Regions from separate parts of the Bacillus sp. JJ664 genome, predicted to be linked through region 1. Evidence: riboswitches for the same ligand, from Rfam matches in the RefSeq annotation. Region 1 holds a riboswitch; each other region holds the start of a gene.
What was found. A riboswitch is a leader RNA that binds a small molecule or an ion and turns the genes downstream of it on or off. The one in region 1 is predicted to bind S-adenosylmethionine.
Positions count from the first base shown of each region.

Region 2: linked by a shared signal. The riboswitch ahead of V7056_RS05390 (trans-sulfuration enzyme family protein) and the one ahead of V7056_RS01940 (methionine ABC transporter ATP-binding protein) in region 1 are both predicted to bind S-adenosylmethionine.
Region 3: linked by a shared signal. The riboswitch ahead of metK (methionine adenosyltransferase) and the one ahead of V7056_RS01940 (methionine ABC transporter ATP-binding protein) in region 1 are both predicted to bind S-adenosylmethionine.

Region 1 is NZ_JBALMS010000011.1:32,391-38,626, reverse strand. It holds gene V7056_RS01965 (arsenate reductase family protein) at 1-214, shown strand, start outside; gene gcvH (glycine cleavage system protein GcvH) at 255-638, shown strand; gene V7056_RS01955 (ribonuclease M5) at 851-1,201, shown strand; gene V7056_RS01950 (thioredoxin family protein) at 1,215-1,538, shown strand; gene V7056_RS01945 (hypothetical protein) at 1,998-2,360, shown strand; SAM riboswitch class I at 2,424-2,534, shown strand; gene V7056_RS01940 (methionine ABC transporter ATP-binding protein) at 2,671-3,684, shown strand; gene V7056_RS01935 (methionine ABC transporter permease) at 3,686-4,354, shown strand; gene V7056_RS01930 (MetQ/NlpA family ABC transporter substrate-binding protein) at 4,379-5,212, shown strand; gene V7056_RS01925 (2-hydroxyacid dehydrogenase family protein) at 5,304-6,236, opposite strand, start outside.
Region 2 is NZ_JBALMS010000033.1:15,476-21,711, forward strand. It holds gene V7056_RS05380 (NAD(P)/FAD-dependent oxidoreductase) at 1-104, opposite strand, end outside; gene V7056_RS05385 (trans-sulfuration enzyme family protein) at 362-1,495, opposite strand; gene V7056_RS05390 (trans-sulfuration enzyme family protein) at 1,501-2,670, opposite strand; SAM riboswitch class I at 2,752-2,855, opposite strand; gene V7056_RS05395 (ATP-dependent DNA helicase) at 2,947-5,220, opposite strand; gene V7056_RS05400 (cyclase) at 5,381-5,614, opposite strand; gene V7056_RS05405 (hypothetical protein) at 5,863-6,236, opposite strand, start outside.
Region 3 is NZ_JBALMS010000050.1:29,086-35,321, forward strand. It holds gene pckA (phosphoenolpyruvate carboxykinase (ATP)) at 1-954, opposite strand, end outside; SAM riboswitch class I at 1,276-1,388, shown strand; gene metK (methionine adenosyltransferase) at 1,597-2,793, shown strand; gene V7056_RS08965 (hypothetical protein) at 2,839-3,480, opposite strand; gene V7056_RS08970 (hypothetical protein) at 3,628-3,816, opposite strand; gene V7056_RS08975 (cysteine hydrolase family protein) at 4,066-4,599, shown strand; gene V7056_RS08980 (DinB family protein) at 4,640-5,152, opposite strand; gene V7056_RS08985 (thioredoxin family protein) at 5,387-5,722, shown strand; gene fosM (FosM family fosfomycin resistance protein) at 5,737-6,165, shown strand.

The DNA.
Region 1 (6,236 bases):
AGTAAGTGGAATTTCTATTAATAAATTATTTAATACAAGTGGTGTAAAATACCGTGAACTTGGCTTGAAGGATGTTATTCCAACTAAAACTGAAGAAGAGCTTCTAGAACTTCTAAGTTCTGATGGCAAACTGATCAAAAGACCACTTCTATTTAATGGAGATCAAGCAACAGTTGGTTTTAACGAAGAAGTATTTGAAAAAGTTTGGTTATAAAATAACATAAATTATGGTAATTAATCGAGGAGGATTCACAATGTCAATTCCAAAAGAATTACGTTATTCAGAAGAACATGAGTGGGTAAGAGTTGAAGGTAATAAGTACTATATCGGTATTTCTCATTTTGCACAATCAGAACTTGGAGATATCGTATTTGTTGAGTTACCAGAAGTAGGCGATGATATTACAGTAAACGAGCCATTTGGTAGCGTTGAGTCTGTAAAAACAGTTTCTGAACTTTATGCTCCTATTAGTGGGAAAGTTGTTGAAGTAAACTCAAGCCTAGATGATAATCCAGAATTCGTTAATGAATCTCCATACGAAAAAGCTTGGATGGTAGTTGTTGAAGCTTCTAACACTTCTGAATATGAAGAGTTAATGTCTGCTGAAAAATACGAAGAAATGATCAATCAAGATTAATTATCTATTAAAAGCGTCCAATTATGGGCGCTTTTCTTAATTTATGTGTATACTGATAAATACAAAATACTTTTTTTATGTTATTTATGTCTTGGTTTTGGGTTAGTTTAATTTCCTTTCATGAAAAAAAGGAAACAACAAACGAAAATAGAATATACTATATAAATGAAATAAGCTTTAGAGTCCTTTACAATAGGTGATGCCCAGTGAATATTGAAGATCAAAGAAAAGTAATCATTGTCGAAGGTACTACTGATAAAAGAAAAATACAATCTATCATTAAAGAACCTGTAGATATCATTTGTACAAATGGAACTGTAGGAACAACTAAATTAGATGAACTAGCCGAAATGTTAGATTTTAGAGAAATCTATGTGCTAGTTGATGCTGATGAGGCTGGAGAAAAACTGAGAAGATTGTTAAAAAGAGAATTTCCACAAGCGGAGCATTTGTATATAGACAGAAGCTATCGTGAAGTTGCAACAGCCCCAAGTCAACATTTAGCAAGTGTATTATTAGGAGCGGATATTTCCGTTTTTACAGACTATTTAAGAACAATTTAAGAGGATTAATGATATGTACCAGTGGACAAAGAATGAATTAATGCAACGTATAGAATCAAAAGAAACAACAATTTTATATATATATACCGCTATGTGTGGTACTTGCCAAGTAGCATCTAAAATGTTAGAAATCGTAAATGAAATACTGCCTAACTTACCATTATCAAAGCAAAATATTAATGATCTAACACAAGAAGCTCAAGCTTGGAAAATTGAAAGTGTACCTTGTCTACTCATCTTCGACAAAGGAGAAATCAAACAAAAAATATACGCTTTCCAATCTGTTCCGTACTTACATGACTTATTAAAAAAACATAATCTATATATTAAACGATGAATATTAAGAGATCGAGAAGTCCTCTTGATAATAAAAAATGACGACTAATTTACAAGTGATTAGTTGTCATTTTTTATTTTTTTAAAGCTTTTTTTAAAGAATTTTGCTTGTTGAGTATTAAAAAGACAGAAGTTGATTACAACGGAAGGTGCTCGACTCTCCTGTAGGGAACGCGGGAAAGCTGAGACCCCGGAGGACTAGCCGAGGAGGCTCAGCTCTCGCCCCTCGGAAAGCGAGCAACCTGGAGTTGTAATCAACTAACGCATTCTCAAGTACGAAAAAATGTTTCAACAATGACTATATTTTATTACCCAACTTCTGACATATTTCTTGGGAAATAAGGTGAAAGTTGTAGAATGACATGTGTTTATCCATGGTAATTGTCGAGCGAAAAGTAAAGAACATTACATCTATCTATGAGAAAATAGTTTTAAAGAATTCGGGAGAGGTGTAAACGATATGGAAATTAAGGAGTGGGTTGGACAAGCTAGAAATTTATTTATTAATAAGGAATATTTACAAATAATTTTACCGATTGAAGATCGAATTATCGAATTAAATTGTCTTAATGAGAAATCATATATCAAATTTAGCAAGAAAGCTCCATTTATTGAAATATTAGATCGAGCTATTCCACAATTAAGAATTAATTTAACGAAAGATGGTTGGAAATCGTTAAATTTAGGAAGGGAACGCTTAGGTCTATTATTAAAGTTAAATGACGCTTCTTACGAGGGGAATTATCGATTATTATTACTCATTGAAACAATTTTTCAATATACGAGTGTGGAGAATGAGAAAAAACTTTTAGAAAATTGTTGACAACTTATGTCTAAGTTTGTAGAATGAAAATTACATTAAACAACCGAATATTTGATACGTTAACTCTTATCGAGAGAGGTGGAGGGACTGAGCCCTGTGAAACCCAGCAACCGTCAATGCTTGTCATTGAAATGGTGCTAATTCCTGCAAAGCAATTGCTTTGAGAGATGAGAGAAAGGCTTACTTTTTATGTTAAACCTTTCTACTCATGCGAGTAGAAAGGTTTTTTTGTTTTTTAAGACTAAAAAAGTATGCTCTTACAAAAAATTGAAAAGAGGGTTGTTAGAATGTTTGAGAGGAGAAATCATGAATGATTCAAATAAATAATGTAAGTAAGATATATAGGAGTAAGAAAGGCACTGTAACCGCGGTAAAGGATGTTTCATTAACAATTGAAGCAGGTGAAATCTTTGGCATGATCGGATATAGCGGTGCTGGGAAAAGTACGTTATTACGAATGCTAAACGGACTTGAAATTCCAACAGATGGTGACGTAATCGTTAATGGGAAATCAATAACAAAGTGTTCATCAGCAGAACTTCGAAAATCAAGACAAAAAATCGGGATGATATTCCAACACTTTAACTTATTATGGTCTAGAACAGTTTTAGACAATATACTTTTCCCGCTTGAAATTGCAAATGTTTCAAAAAAGGAACGTGTTGAGCGTGCGAAGGAATTAATCAAGCTTGTTGGGCTTGAGGGAAGAGAAAATGCTTATCCTTCAGAACTAAGTGGTGGTCAAAAACAGCGCGTTGGTATTGCAAGAGCATTAGCAAATAATCCAGATGTTTTATTATGTGATGAAGCTACTTCTGCATTAGATCCGGAAACAACTGACTCAATACTTTCACTACTAACAAGTATTAATAAACAACTAGGTATTACGATCGTTATGATTACACATGAAATGCATGTTATTCAAAAAGTTTGTCAGCGAGTAGCTGTAATGGAAAATGGAAAAGTAGTTGAAGAAGGACATGTAGTTGATGTATTCACTCATCCACAACAAGAAATTACAAAAAAATTTGTAAAGCAAATTAGAGGAACTGATGAGGAATTTAATCAACAAGTAATTATAGAAACCAATGGGAATGATACAACTTATAGGCTTACATTTAAAAATGGACAAGCTAATCAACCCCATATATCTGAAGTAGTAAAGCACTTTGATATTGAAATCAATATTTTGCAAGGAAAAATTGTTCAAACCGCTGAAGGGTCATACGGAACACTAACTATTCAACTTGTAGGAGATTTAAATAACATCAAAGAGGCAATTTCTTACTTAGAATCAAAGCAAGTTGAAGTGGAGGTAGCGTAATATGACACAACTTTTTCCGAATGTTGATTGGGAAACAATGATCTTAGCAACACAAGAAACATTATTTATGACAGTAATAGCAGCTTTAGCTACTTTTATTTTAGGGTTAATTATTGGTTTGCTATTATTCTTAACAAGTAAAGACCAGCTGCTAGAAAATAAATTGGTTAACATGATTTTAGCTGGATTTGTAAATATATTCAGATCAATACCGTTCATTATTTTAATCATTTTATTAATTCCGTTTACAATGTTTATTCTTGGTTCAATGCTTGGTGCGAAAGCTGCATTACCTGCTCTAATTATCGGAGCTGCACCATTTTATGCAAGAATGGTTGAAATCGGATTACGTGAAATTGATAAAGGTGTAATTGAAGCAGCAAGAGCAATGGGAGCAAGCACTTTAACAATTATTTTAAAAGTTCTTATTCCAGAAGCGTTACCTGCTATTATCTCAGGCTTAACTGTTACAACAATTGCAATAGTTGGTTATACAGCAATGGCAGGTGTTGTAGGTGGCGGAGGACTTGGTAACTTAGCATTTATGGAAGGCTACCAAAGGTCAAATAATGAAGTAACGTTAGTGGCAACAGTCATCATCTTAATCATTGTATTTATACTTCAATTTATTGGAGATTTAATAACAACAAAAATAGATAAAAGAGCTTAATTCAAATTAGGGAGGAAAAAGAACATGAATTTCAAAAAGATTACAGGTTTATTTGGAGCAGGCGTATTAGCTTTATCGTTAGCTGCATGTGGTAATGGGGAATACAAAGCTGATGGAAAAGGAAATAAAGAATTAGTAGTAGGTGCTTCAAACGTACCTCACGCGGTAATTTTAGAAGAAGCAAAACCTTTACTGAAAAAAGAAGGTATTGATTTAAAAATCGTAAAGTTCCAAGATTATGTTTTACCGAATAAAGCTTTAGAATCAAAAGAATTAGATGCAAACTATTTCCAACACATTCCTTACTTAGAATCACAAATGAAAGAAAATGGATATAAATTTGAAAATGCTGGTGGAATTCATATTGAGCCAATCGGTGTTTACTCTCAAAAATATAAGAGCTTAGATGATCTACCAAAAGGTGCAACAATTATCATGAGTAGTTCAGTTGCTGATCACGGTCGTATGTTAAGCCTATTACAACAAGAAGGTTTAATTAAAATTGCTGAAGGCGTAGACCCAACAACTGCTACAATTAAAGATATTGCTGAAAACCCTAAAGACTTAAAATTCAAAGCCGACGTTGAAGCAGGTTTACTTCCAAAAGTTTACCAAAACAAAGAAGGCGATGCTGTTTTAATCAATACAAACTATGCAATTGATGCTGGTTTAAATCCTATGAAGGATGCTATTGCTTTAGAAGGTAAAGAATCGCCATATGTAAACATCATTGCAGTTCGCGAAGGTGACAAAGACAAAAAAGAGATCAAAGCATTAGTAAAAGTATTACACTCTAAAGAAATTCAAGATTTCATCATTGAAAAGTATGAAGGTGCTGTAGTACCTGTAAGTGAATAAGTAATCAACAGAAAAACTCTTAGCGATTTAACTAAGAGTTTTTTTGTTTTGGCAAATATCTTCTATTAATACTAACTCAGTATTGTACCGATCAGTTTTTAACAAATACTTCATTTACAGCAGAAATAGGATTTCTTCCATTTATTACTTCTATAATATTGTTAGCTGCTACTTCAGACATCGCTTCACGCGTTTCATAAGTTGCATTTCCAATATGAGGTGTTAGAACGACATTTGATAATGTTTTTAATTCTTCCGTAATGATTGGTTCAAATTCAAAAACATCCAACGCAGCGCCTGCAATCATACCATTTTTTAAAGCATTTACTAACTCTGCTTCATTTACGAGTGTACCTCTTGCTGCATTTATAAAGAAGGCAGTTTTCTTCATTTTTGCAAATTCTTCTTCTCCAAATAGATGGTGTAGTTCAGGCTTATATGGAGAGTGAAGTGATACGAAATCAGATTCTTTTAATAAGTCATCAAATGACACATATGTTGCATTAAATTGATGTTCAATTTCTAGGCTTAACCTTCTAGGTTGAGTATATAATACCTTCATATTAAAAGCATTTGCTCGCTTTGCAACTGCTTGTCCGATGTTACCGAAGCCAAAGATACCGATTGTTTTCCCTGAAACTTCAGTGCCCCTAAAGAATAATGGTGCCCATCCATCAAAACCTGTCGTACGGCATAACTCATCGCCTTCTACTACTCTTCTTGAAACTGCTAATAAGATAGCTAGCGTTAACTCTGCTGTAGCATCAGTAGAAACAAATGGAGTATTTGTTACGTGAATTCCTTTGCTTGTAGCATAGTCTATATCAATATTGTTAAAACCAGCTCCATAATTAGCAATAATCTTCACATTTTTAGCGGCATCGATTACATTTTTTGTAATTGGGGTAGAAAGTAAACTTAAAATTGCATCTGCATTTTTTACACTTTCACAAAGCTCGTCCTCAGAGATTAGTCCTTCACCATTAAAAATGGTTATGTCGTTACCTTTTAAAATTTCTTCTGC
Region 2 (6,236 bases), on a different contig from region 1:
CCTTTATCAACTAATAAAATTTTTGCGTTCGGCATTTTTAACGTTAATTCATAACAAGTAAATACTCCTGCTGGACCTGCTCCAACTACTATAACATCATACATATATTGATACCCCCATTTAAGGACTGAGTTTTTTAAATTTTAAGTTAAGTTCTGATCAACCTAAAATAGAATAACATCAATATGAAACGGTTTCAAGTAAAAAATACGAACATTATCATATTTTCACAACAAAATATTCGTTAATATATAATTTCTATGTAATTTTTTACATATTATAGTCATTCACATTATGTTTTCTTCCATTATTTGATAAATCAAAAAAAGTATGGAATAGTGGTTATTCCATACTTCTTCCTTTATATTAATGCTTTTTGGAAACTTGCAATTAAATCCTCAACATCCTCTAAACCAACTGAAACACGAATTAATGTATCCTTCACACCAAGTCTCTCTCTAACGTCCTTTGGAATCGCTGCATGAGACATCTTCACAGGATAAGATACAATTGTTTCTACTCCACCAAGAGACACTGCTACTGCAACATTTTCTACTTTTTGTAAAAAACGAATTGTTTGATCAATTGTTTTTAAAGTAAATGACAATACCGCTCCCCCACCACTAGCTTGTTCGAAATGTACATCATGTCCCGGATGATCTTTTAGACCTGGATAGTATACCTCTTCAACACACTCATTTGTTAATAACCAATTTGCTAATTTTTGTGCAGTTTGTTCATATACATCCATCCGAACTTTTAATGTTTTCAGACCCCTTAATGTTAACCAACAATCCTGTGGACCTAAAACTGCGCCGAATGAATTTTGTATAGTATATAAATCTCTTGCTAGTTCTTCAGAATTAACAACTGCTAAACCACCAATTACATCGCTATGTCCTGCGATAAATTTAGTCGCACTATGAACTACGATATCAGCGCCCAAATCTAAAGGTTTTTGAAAATATGGTGACAGAAAACTATTATCAACAATGACAATTACATCATTTCTTTTCGCAATCTTAATTGCTTCTCTTAAATCAGTAATTTTCAGCAAGGGGTTTGAAGGTGTTTCTAAATATAGTCCTTTTGTATTTGACTTAATTGCTGATTCGATTTCACTAATCTCTGATGCATCTACAAATGTAAACTCAATTCCAAATCGATTTAATACCTTAGTCGCTATACGGAACGTTCCTCCATATACATCTTCACAAATAACGATATGATCTCCAGCCGAAAAAAGCGAGAGAACTGAAGAAATGGCTGCCATTCCTGATGAAAAAGCAAATCCTCTAACGCCGTTCTCTAATTGTGCAATTGTATTTTCTAAAGCTTCTCTCGTCGGATTTCCACTTCTTGCATAATCATATTTACCTATAGTTTCAATATTGGGTTGATGGAAAGTTGATGCTTGATAAATTGGAATGCTTAATGCACCAGTATAGGGGTCAACTTCATTACCGTTATGAATTAATTTCGTACCAAACTTCATACTCATCACCCTAATGCATTCTCTAAATCAATTAGTAAATCATCTATATGTTCTATACCGACAGATAATCTTAATGTATGGTCATCTAGACCAAGCTTTCTTTTAAAATCCTCGGGCATTTCTGAATGTGTTTGTGTATGTGGGTAAGTAATCAGTGACTCTACTCCACCTAAACTTTCGGCAAATGTAATGACATTTACACTGCTAAGCACTTTTTCTACGATCCTTACACTTTTCACTTTAAACGAAATCATTGCACCAAAGCCACTTGCTTGTTTTTTTATAATTGAATACCCTTTATGATTAGGAAGCCCTACGTAAAAAACATCTGTTACATTAGGATGATTTTCTAGAAATTCCGCAAGAATAATCGCATTTCTTTGACAGTATTCCATTCTTACATGTAGTGTTTTAATTCCTCTTAAAATGAGCCATGAATCAAACGGTGCTAAAGTAGCGCCTGTTGATTTTTGATAAAAACGAATTCTTTCATTTGTTTTCTCCGAGTTTGTCACTACAAATCCCGCTAAAGTATCATTATGACCACCTAAATATTTCGTACCACTATGAACAACGATATCTGCTCCTAATTCGATCGGTCTAAAGAAATAAGGCGTTAAAAAAGTATTATCAACGATCACAACGATATTTCGTTCTTTGGCAATTTCAACAACCCGTTTTAAATCAGTTACCTTCATCATTGGATTTGAAGGAGTTTCAATAAATATACCTCTTGTGTTTTCTTTAATCGAATCTAGGATATTGTCAATTTCTGTTGTATCAACAAAATTATGCTCAATACCATAAGGCGAATAAATTTCTTCAAATAATCGATATGTACCACCATATAAGTCATCGGAAACAATTACATGATCGCCTTTTTTAAATAAACTAAGAACTGCAGTGACAGCAGCGTTCCCTGTTGAGAATGCTACTCCAAATTCTGCATTTTCTAATTTAGCTACTGTGTTTTCAACTTCTTCACGGGTAGGGTTTTGTAAACGAGCATAATCATATCCAGTCGATTGATGAAGCCCTTCATGTTTAAATGTTGCTGATTGATAAATTGGGTAACTTATTGCACCTGTTAATGGATCATAACCTTTACTACCATGTACTGCAACCGTCTCAATTGATTTTTGTTTCGATTTTGAAACCACATTCGTATTTGTCATATTGAAATCCTCCATTTATCAAAATAAAAAAACCACTTCCTAAAAAATAAGAAGTGGTTATGTCTCAAAATAAACATATCGTCCTTATCTTCCAGGTTTATACCTGCAGGATTTAGCACTTTCTAGTATAAAACTAGAGTTGCCGGGTTTCGTCGGGCCAGTCCCTCCACCGCTCTTGATAAGAATATTTAATTTTATAATTACAAGTATATTAATAAATCTGACAATTATCAATCATTATTTGAATTTTTTATTTTTTAATGGATTATGACCTACTTATTTCCATTCGTCTGGCATTAAGTTTTGATAAAGCATACTTTGATATCGATCATCGATTAATAATAATGTTCCTTCGTCTTCTTCAGAACGTATGACACGTCCACCAGCTTGCATTACTTTATTCATCCCAGGGAACACATATGAATAATAATAACCGTTCTTACCAACTTCATTAAAATGATCTCTTAAAATATTTCTTTCTAAACAAAGCTGTGGTAAACCTACACCGACAACTACTACCCCATTTAATCGATCACCTTTTAAATCGATTCCTTCAGAAAAGATTCCACCTAGTACAGCAAATCCAACTAGTGTTTCTGCATTATGTTGATCAAATTTGAGTAAAAAATCTTCTCGTTCCTCTTCGGTCATCCCATTTTCTTGGACAATTATTTCTACTTCGCCATACTTCTCAGTAAACAATCCAACACTTTGGCTTAAATACTGATAGGATGGGAAAAAAATTAAATAATTTCCTTTTTTAGATCTAATATTTTCATATATAGATGTTACTAATTGGTCTAATGTTTTTGAACGATCATTAAATCTTGTTGAAATCGGATTTACTTCAACCTTTAGCTGTTCTTTTAAAAATGGTGAATCAATTTTAATGGTATAATCACGTTCAATATCACCGAGCATATCTTGAAAGTATTGAAGAGGTGTTAATGTTGCTGAAAAATAAATAGTAGAATGAAATTTTTTAATCACATCATTTACAATTGTTGATGGATCAATGCAAAATAATTTCAAGTGAACTTCACTTTTGTATAATTCTAAATAAGAAACATATTTTTCATCATAGTAACTAGCAATCTTTACAAAATTTTGAGATTCAAAATATGTATCTAACAACAATTGCTTACGTTCAGGATCCTCTTCATCTGGTAGGCTTAATTCAGCAATCTCTACAAACTCTCTTATTAAATCAACAAATTCCTCATCTAATTTACCCCAGACTGACATTTCTTGATCTTGCCATTTTTTTCGAAGATTAATGAAAGATTGATTGATATGACCAACGCTCTCAACTAATGCTATATTTGATCCTTTATATTGTCTTTTTAATTCTAGAAACTTTGACTTATATAAACTCGAAGAATACATGTCTCTAGCACGATCAACTAGATTATGCGCCTCATCTATTAATAGAACTGAATTTCGCTTATGTTCATCAAATAATCTTTTAAGTGATACTCTTGGATCAAAAATATAATTCACATCACAAATAATCGCATCTGCTGTATTTGTTAAATCTAGTGAATATTCAAAAGGACAAACTGTATGTTTCCTTGCATATGCTTCAATCTTCTCTCGACTAAGCATTTTTTCATTAGATAAAATATCTAACACTGCATCATTAATTCGATCATAATAGCCATTTGCAAACTCACAATAATCCTTGTCACAAATCGTTTCTTCTTTGAAGCATATTTTATCTTTAGCAGTTAGTGATGTACATGACATACATAAACCTTGTTCAGTCATCCGGCCAAATGCTTCTTCCGCAACTGTGCGAGTGATTGTTTTAGACGTTAAATAAAATAAACGATTCGTTGTGGCTTCCCCAATTGCTTTCACTGCAGGAAAAATAGTTGAAACTGTTTTTCCAATTCCTGTTGGAGCGACAGCAAATAAATTATTTCCATCTTGAATCGATTGATAAACAGCTCCCGCTAACTTTCTTTGACCATTTCTAAATGATGGAAATGGAAATTTCAATTCTTTTATAGAATCATTCCGTTTTTCAATGTGATCGTACTTCCACTTAGCAAATGGATAATAAATTTTGATCACATCTTGAACGAACTCGTACAATCCTTCCTGAGTAAAGGCTAATAAAAACCTCTTTTTCTCTTCAGTTTGAATATTGACATAAGTTAGTTGGATCGATATTTGTTCAAGGTCTAATTCTTTACAAATCAGATACCCATAAACTTTAGCTTGTGCCCAATGGACAGGATAAGAGTTTTCATCATATAAGCTAACATCATTTGCAGTTGATTTTATTTCTTCTATTATATATTTTTCGTCCCTAAATAAGAGACCATCACAGCGACCTTCTATTTGAAATGCAAAATCTTCATATTTAATTGTTCCAGAAGTCATTCTTTCCTTACAATCTGACTCATGATATAAATTTTGAATTTTTTGATGTGCTTTTGTTCCATCTACTAATGAAACAGAATTTTGATACCCTACATCAATACTTCCGCTTTTATGAGCATACTCAACTAGCGAACGTACAGATACTTTTATCATATTTTCCATTCTGAGTACACTCCTTTTTCTTATATTTTACCACATACAGTGATCATACGTTCGGTTTATTATTTTATATTTCGAATGAACAATCTTTCAGAAAACGTCCATTAAAAGTGCATAAGAAAAAGACTGCTAAATTTAGACAGTCTCTACCTTAAAACTCTTCTCATTTATCAAAACCCTCATCAGTCAGTATTCTCTTATGTTCTTCAATAATTATTTTTTTGTTTATTATTCTAACGTCGCCAACCATTAACAATCTCATATCTTCAACAATATACTTTGCTAACTCTTCATCAGAAATGTCATCTCCAACAATATCAAGACGAAAATCCTGCCCTTGTAACCCACCACCATTCGTAAAGTCGATTTCAAAGTCGAATTGGACTCTTTTATCCATTTTTGATCCACCTTATTTAGATTTTAGTTGATTATTATATTCATATTCTAGTTGAATGAAACAATGATCTTGTGAACTTCCTGTTAGATCGTTAAACAACTGTCAACAAGAAAAGGAGTGGAAAATAACAAATCAAAAAATTACCAATATATAAAACCTGTACCTTGAGATTATAATGATATGATCGATACAGGTTATTTACATGTGTCTTATCCTAATAAATCATGTGTAAATTTTAAAAAAGAATACTAGTTTGGAATAAATACTTCAACCTCATTTGATAATATAGAAGTATCCCATGGATGCCAAAAATAAGTTTTCCCGTCAAATTGCATATCAAACTGGTAAGCTATTGGCTCGCCTGTAAATAAAATAATATCGTAATATGTTGGGTCACCTTTTGTTGTCTCAGGTATGAAGTTTGTATTTTCTTTACTACTACTTAATATTTTTAGGAAAGCATCTAATTTGTCTCTATCTTTTATCTCCGTTATCATTTTCGATTTAGGTGCATACCCTTGAAAGATTTTGATCGCATTCACTTTTTCAATTGGTACATTCTTAAAATGCCATCGATAGTCAATTTTATCTCTCGCATAATAAACGCTATAACCGTTTATTG
Region 3 (6,236 bases), on a different contig from region 1:
TGTATTTTCTGTTAATGATGTATCGTCGTAATCTGCTAAACGACCGTCAGGATTGACAACTACGTTTTCTAATACTGTGCCAAATTTAATAGCAGAGAAAATTTGAGGCTCTTTTTCAAATGTTAAATTAATACATTTTGCATAGCAGCCACCTTCGATATTGAAAACACCATTGTCTGACCAACCATGCTCATCATCACCGATTAATTTACGGTCTGCGTCAGCTGATAATGTTGTTTTACCTGTACCAGAAAGACCGAAGAATAATGCTACATCACCTTCATTACCAACATTTGCTGAGCAATGCATAGGTAATACATTGTTCTGTGGTAATAGGAAATTCATAATTGAGAAAATTGATTTTTTCATTTCTCCTGCATATTCAGTACCACCGATTAGAATAATACGTTTTTCAAACGAAATAATAACGAATGCTTCTGAGTTCGTACCATCTACAACTGGATCAGCTTTAAAAGTTGGAGCAGAAACAATTGTAAATTCTGATTGGTGTGTAAGTAATTCTTCTTCAGTAGGGCGGATGAATAACTGATGAGCAAATAAATTATGCCATGCAAATTCATTAATAACTTGGATTGGTAAACGATATCCAGTGTCAGCTCCAGCAAATCCTTTAAATTGGAATAATTCGTTTCTATCTTTTAAGTAAGTAAGTACTTTACTATATAATTTTTCAAACACATCTGAAGAGATTGGTTGATTTACTGCTCCCCAATCAATTAAGTTTTCAACAGATGCTTCATTTACTATAAATTTATCTTTTGGTGAACGGCCAGTATATTTTCCCGTTGATACACTAACTGCCCCCGTTGACGTTAGAATACCTTCTTGTCTTGTTAGAACTTTTTCAACTAGCTCAGAAACGCTAAGTTGGTTATACATGCGATTACTTGAAAGTAATTCATTCAATTCAATATTTACATCAACTGTCTTCATATACTAATACCATCCTTTAAATATAATTTGTCTGCCATGTAGGTATCTCGTTAATTAGTATAACACATTTATTTTAATAGTGTATACTATTAGTTGGTAAAATGTGTAACGAAATTATTAAAAATCTTAAAATGAGTAAAACGGTATACTTAAAGGAGTTAAATAGCTTGTATGAAAGATATTATTAGGTATTACCCATTTAATAGGAATGAATGTAAAGTGTGTGATGATTTTTTATTTATGGTGAAATGTGTCTAAAGTATGATGAAAATTGTTGACAAGAAAGTTTATTTTTAATATGATACTTTTCATACGGATACTCTCTTATCCCGAGTAGGTGGAGGGATACAGGCCCTACGAAGCCCAGCAACCTCACTTTAAGTGAAAGGTGCTGAACCTGATGCAAGGCAATTTATTGTCTTGGACGATAAGAGCGAAAGGCAAATAACAAAACCTTTCCTCAAGCAATATGGATAAGAGGAAGGCTTTTTTTTTGCTCAAAACTTAAATACAGATGGCAATTTCGTAATTTACACTGAGTTATCTTTATCTTAAATGGGAAACATAAGATATAGGAAAACATTTTTCTAATCTTATGTTGAGAAAAAAGAGATCCGTCAATTCAATTTAGGAGGGGACTCAATGTCACAACGTCGTTTATTTACTTCAGAATCAGTTACAGAAGGACATCCAGATAAAATCTGTGACCAAATTTCAGATTCAATTCTTGATGCAATTTTAGCTAATGATCCAAATGCTCGTGTAGCAGCGGAAACTTCAGTTACAACAGGTCTAGTACTTGTTGCAGGTGAAATCACAACTTCTACTTATGTAGATATCCCAAAAATCGTTCGCGAAACAATTCGTGAAATCGGTTATGACCGAGCAAAATACGGATTTGATGCAGATACATGTGCAGTATTAACTTCTATTGATGAGCAATCAGCTGATATAGCTTTAGGTGTAGACCAAGCATTAGAAGCACGTGAAGGAAGCATGTCAGATGAAGAAATCGAAGCAATCGGAGCTGGAGACCAAGGTTTAATGTTCGGTTTTGCTGTAAACGAAACACCTGAATTAATGCCACTTCCAATTTCTTTATCTCATAAAATCGCACGTCGTCTAACTGAAGTAAGAAAGAATGAAACAGTTTCATACTTACGTCCAGATGGTAAAACTCAAGTAACAGTTGAGTATGATGAAAACAACAAACCAGTTCGTATTGATGCAATTGTTGTATCTACACAACATGGTCCAGAAGCAACTCAAGAACAAATCGAAAATGATATTAAAGAACTTGTTATTAAACCAGTTGTACCAGCTGAGTTAATCGATGAAAATACTAAATTCTTTATCAACCCAACAGGCCGTTTCGTAATCGGTGGACCTCAAGGGGATGCAGGATTAACAGGTCGTAAAATCATCGTTGATACTTACGGTGGATATGCTCGTCACGGTGGTGGAGCATTCTCTGGTAAAGATGCAACTAAGGTTGACCGTTCTGCTGCTTATGCTGCACGTTACGTTGCGAAAAACATCGTAGCTGCTGGATTAGCTGATAAAGCTGAAGTTCAATTAGCATACGCAATTGGTGTTGCGAAACCAGTATCTATTGCAATTGATACTTTTGGTACAGGTAAAGTTTCAGAAGAAAAACTTGTGGAAGTTATTCGCAATAACTTTGACTTACGTCCAGCAGGAATTATCAAAATGCTTGACCTACGTCGTCCAATTTACAAACAAACTGCTGCTTATGGTCACTTCGGCCGTACAGATATCGACCTTCCTTGGGAGCGTACTGATAAAGCAGAAACTTTAAAAACTGAAGCTGGTCTTTAATTAAAAAAGAGACTGTATACAGTATATGCTGTTACAGTCTCTTTTTTATTTTAAGCTTAATTCATCGATTAAATGTTTAAATGTATAATACGCTGGTTTGGGTGTATAATCATCTTTCATGAGTCCGAACTGATGAAATAAGTCATCTTTTGAACTATTGGCATCTCTTAGTCTAAAAAATTCGTAATGAGTAATGTTGAGCTGCTGATGAATATGATAGATTGTACGGATTGTCTCAATAACTTTAACCTGTTGATCATATGACCGTTCTAATTGGATAAATGGGTTCTTTCCTGTTGGCCAACCATTCTCAGTTATTCGAATTGGTAAAGAGCTAGGAAAGCCGTTAAGAGCTAGTATTTCATTTCGAAACTTTTGCAATAAATTCTCTACTGAAGAGGTTACTTCATTAATATTTAGTGGTTTTTCAAAAACATCGACATAAAAATTATGACCTACATAATCAACTGCCCGGATAAATTCATTGCCACCCTTCTTAACAAGGTCTTTCCAAAAATTAGGTAATGTTTTTTCACCCTCTGGAACAGAACCAAAACCAATTTTGACATCTACATTACATTCTTCAATTGATTTTTTTGCAATCAGTACACCTTCTATTAATGTATCAATTACATATGGCTTGAAACCATCCATAAATGATAAATTAGGTTCATTTGTAATTTGCAATGAGTTTAGACTAGTTCCATATAGTTGAATCACTCGACGAATAAATTTGAAATAGTACTCGAGGGATATTGCCGGATTTTGTAAACAACCGATTGTTAAGTCGCAGAGTATACCGGCACGGTTGTAACGATCGATCGCTGCAAATACTTACTCCTCTGACTCTGGTCCCATATAGACTGCATAAGTACGTGGTAAAAACGATTTCGACTTGCCTTTTAGCTCATTTACTGCAATTACAATCTTTTCGAAGTCATCAGCTGGTCCAGTAGCTAATCCCACCGGTGTACCAGCTATACTTAAAGGATATATGCCGAAAGTTAAACCTAAATTCTTCACATAGTTTCTCCTATCTTCATCATTAGTAGATTATTCTTTCTAAAAGCGGAATACTTTATCGCATAGACTATGCTATTAATAAAGTCATACGAATTAAGAATAAATTTAGAAACATTTTTATATAATTTTCTTTCAAAAAGTATGAATATGTAAGATGATATGATTGTGTATTATTTTCAAATTTAGCGTGATAAAAATGAAGGACGGAGGTGAGTGTAATAGGGGGAATGTACTCCTTATTACAGTAAAATGAATGATCGTACAGCACTATTAGTCGTGGATGTTCAAAATGCAATGTTTACTTACCCTGATTTAAAGTTACATAATGAAGAAAAGGTACTAGATAATATTTCTAGCTTAGTTGAAAAAGCAAGAGAAGTAAATATGCCGATTGTTTATATTCAGCATACAGAAGACGACTCTGAATATAAAGAAGGTTTATCGACTTGGGAAATTCATCGGAGAATTGAACCACGTTCAACTGATATCGTTGTGCAAAAAAGAACATGTGATTCTTTTTATCAGACGAATCTACAGGAAGAATTGAGTAAACTACAAATAGAAAAATTAGTCATCGTCGGAATGCAATCTGAGTTTTGCATAGATACAACAGTAAGAAGTGCCTTTAGTAAAGGGTACAACAACATTTTAGTTAAAGATGCACATAGTACTTTTAATAATGGTAATCTAGTAGCCTCTCAAATCATTAATCATCATAATGATATACTTGGTGGTGGGAGATTCGCTATGTTAAAAGAAACAAAGGATATATCATTTAAATAAATAAAAAATGCCACCGTAATCAGTACGGTGGTATTTCCTTTTATACATAACGCTCTTTTAGAATGTTTAAATGATGAAGCTCATGCCCAGCTATTACATATGCCATTGCTCGAGCAGTAGTTGGTGCATGATTAACCGAACCAATTGTTTGTAGAGATTCATTAGAAAGTGTTGAAAGTAACGACAGAGTAGATTGACGAACATTTGATAATTCGAATAGAATTTGGTGTAGTTCTAATTCATTGAATTGTGTATTTGAAGCATAGATATTTTGATCAAAAGAAGGTAAATTAGCTTTTTCGCCTCTAGCAATAGCTAATAAACGATAGCTCATTATTCGTTCTGTATCAGCCATATGACCAAGTACTTCTTTAATCGTCCATTTATCTTCAGAATATTTATAATTACCTTGTTCTGAAGTAAGTGACTGGCAGAACTTTTTTGTTTCGTCAATTTGGTTTAAAAGAATGTCAATTAAATTTCCTTCAGGTACAAGGTCGATATAACCTTTAAAATGATTAGGATATTCTGTTGCCTCAGGTTTTTTTAACATAGCAATTTCCTCCAATTTTCCATTTTATGTAAAATTAAACTTCTAAGTCTCAGTATACATTATGGTAAAATTGTGTAAATAGAATAATGAATTTTCAAAAAAATACTGAGAAGATGAGTGATTCATTTTGAATTGAAAATTACATTAGTTCATATATAAGATGAATGAATATACTTAGAAAATTGGTACAGTATCCACCAATACCAAAACAAAAAAATAAATAGAGGTCAAAATATGAAGAAATTTCTAGAGATAGAAAATTTTATCTCACAGAACAAAAGTGCCATCATCTTTGTGAGTGGATTGAATTGCGCTGTTTGTGACGCAGTATTTCCACTTGTTGAAGAACTCATAAAAGAGTATCCGAGTTTCAAATTGCTACATACAAAGGGAAATGAGGTTCCTGAGTTATCAGGTCAATACCAAGTTTTCACTGTACCAGCCATATTGTTTTTCTTTAATGGAAAAGAAATTGCTAGGAAAGTACGGTTCATTCGAGAAGAGGAATTAATCAAAGAATTCGACAGACTTAATGAATTTGCTGTTCAAGGAACAATGTATGAAGATTAAAAGAGGGTGATACAGTGGGAATAAAGGGTATTAATCATTTTCTATTTTCGGTTTCAGATTTACAGAAATCAATTGAATTTTATCATAAGGTTTTTGATGCAAAACTACTACTAAAAGGGAGAACAACTGCGTATTTTGATTTGAATGGGATATGGCTTGCTTTGAATGAAGAAAGAAACATTCCAAGAAGTGAAATATATCAATCTTATACACATATTGCTTTTTCGATAGATGAAGATGAATTTGACAGTATGTATCAGAAATTATTTAACCTAAATGTAAACATTCTAACAAGCCGCGAAAGAGATGAAAGAGATAAACAATCTATCTATTTTACGGATCCTGACGGTCATAAGTTTGAATTTCACACTGGTACTTTACAGGATCGGATGTCTTATTATAAACAATCAAAGGGACATATGACTTTTTATGATGAAGAATGAGTCTTGTTTGTGGAAGTAACTTTATTGTTACTTTTACAACAAATAAATATCTTGAATTAAAGATAAAATCC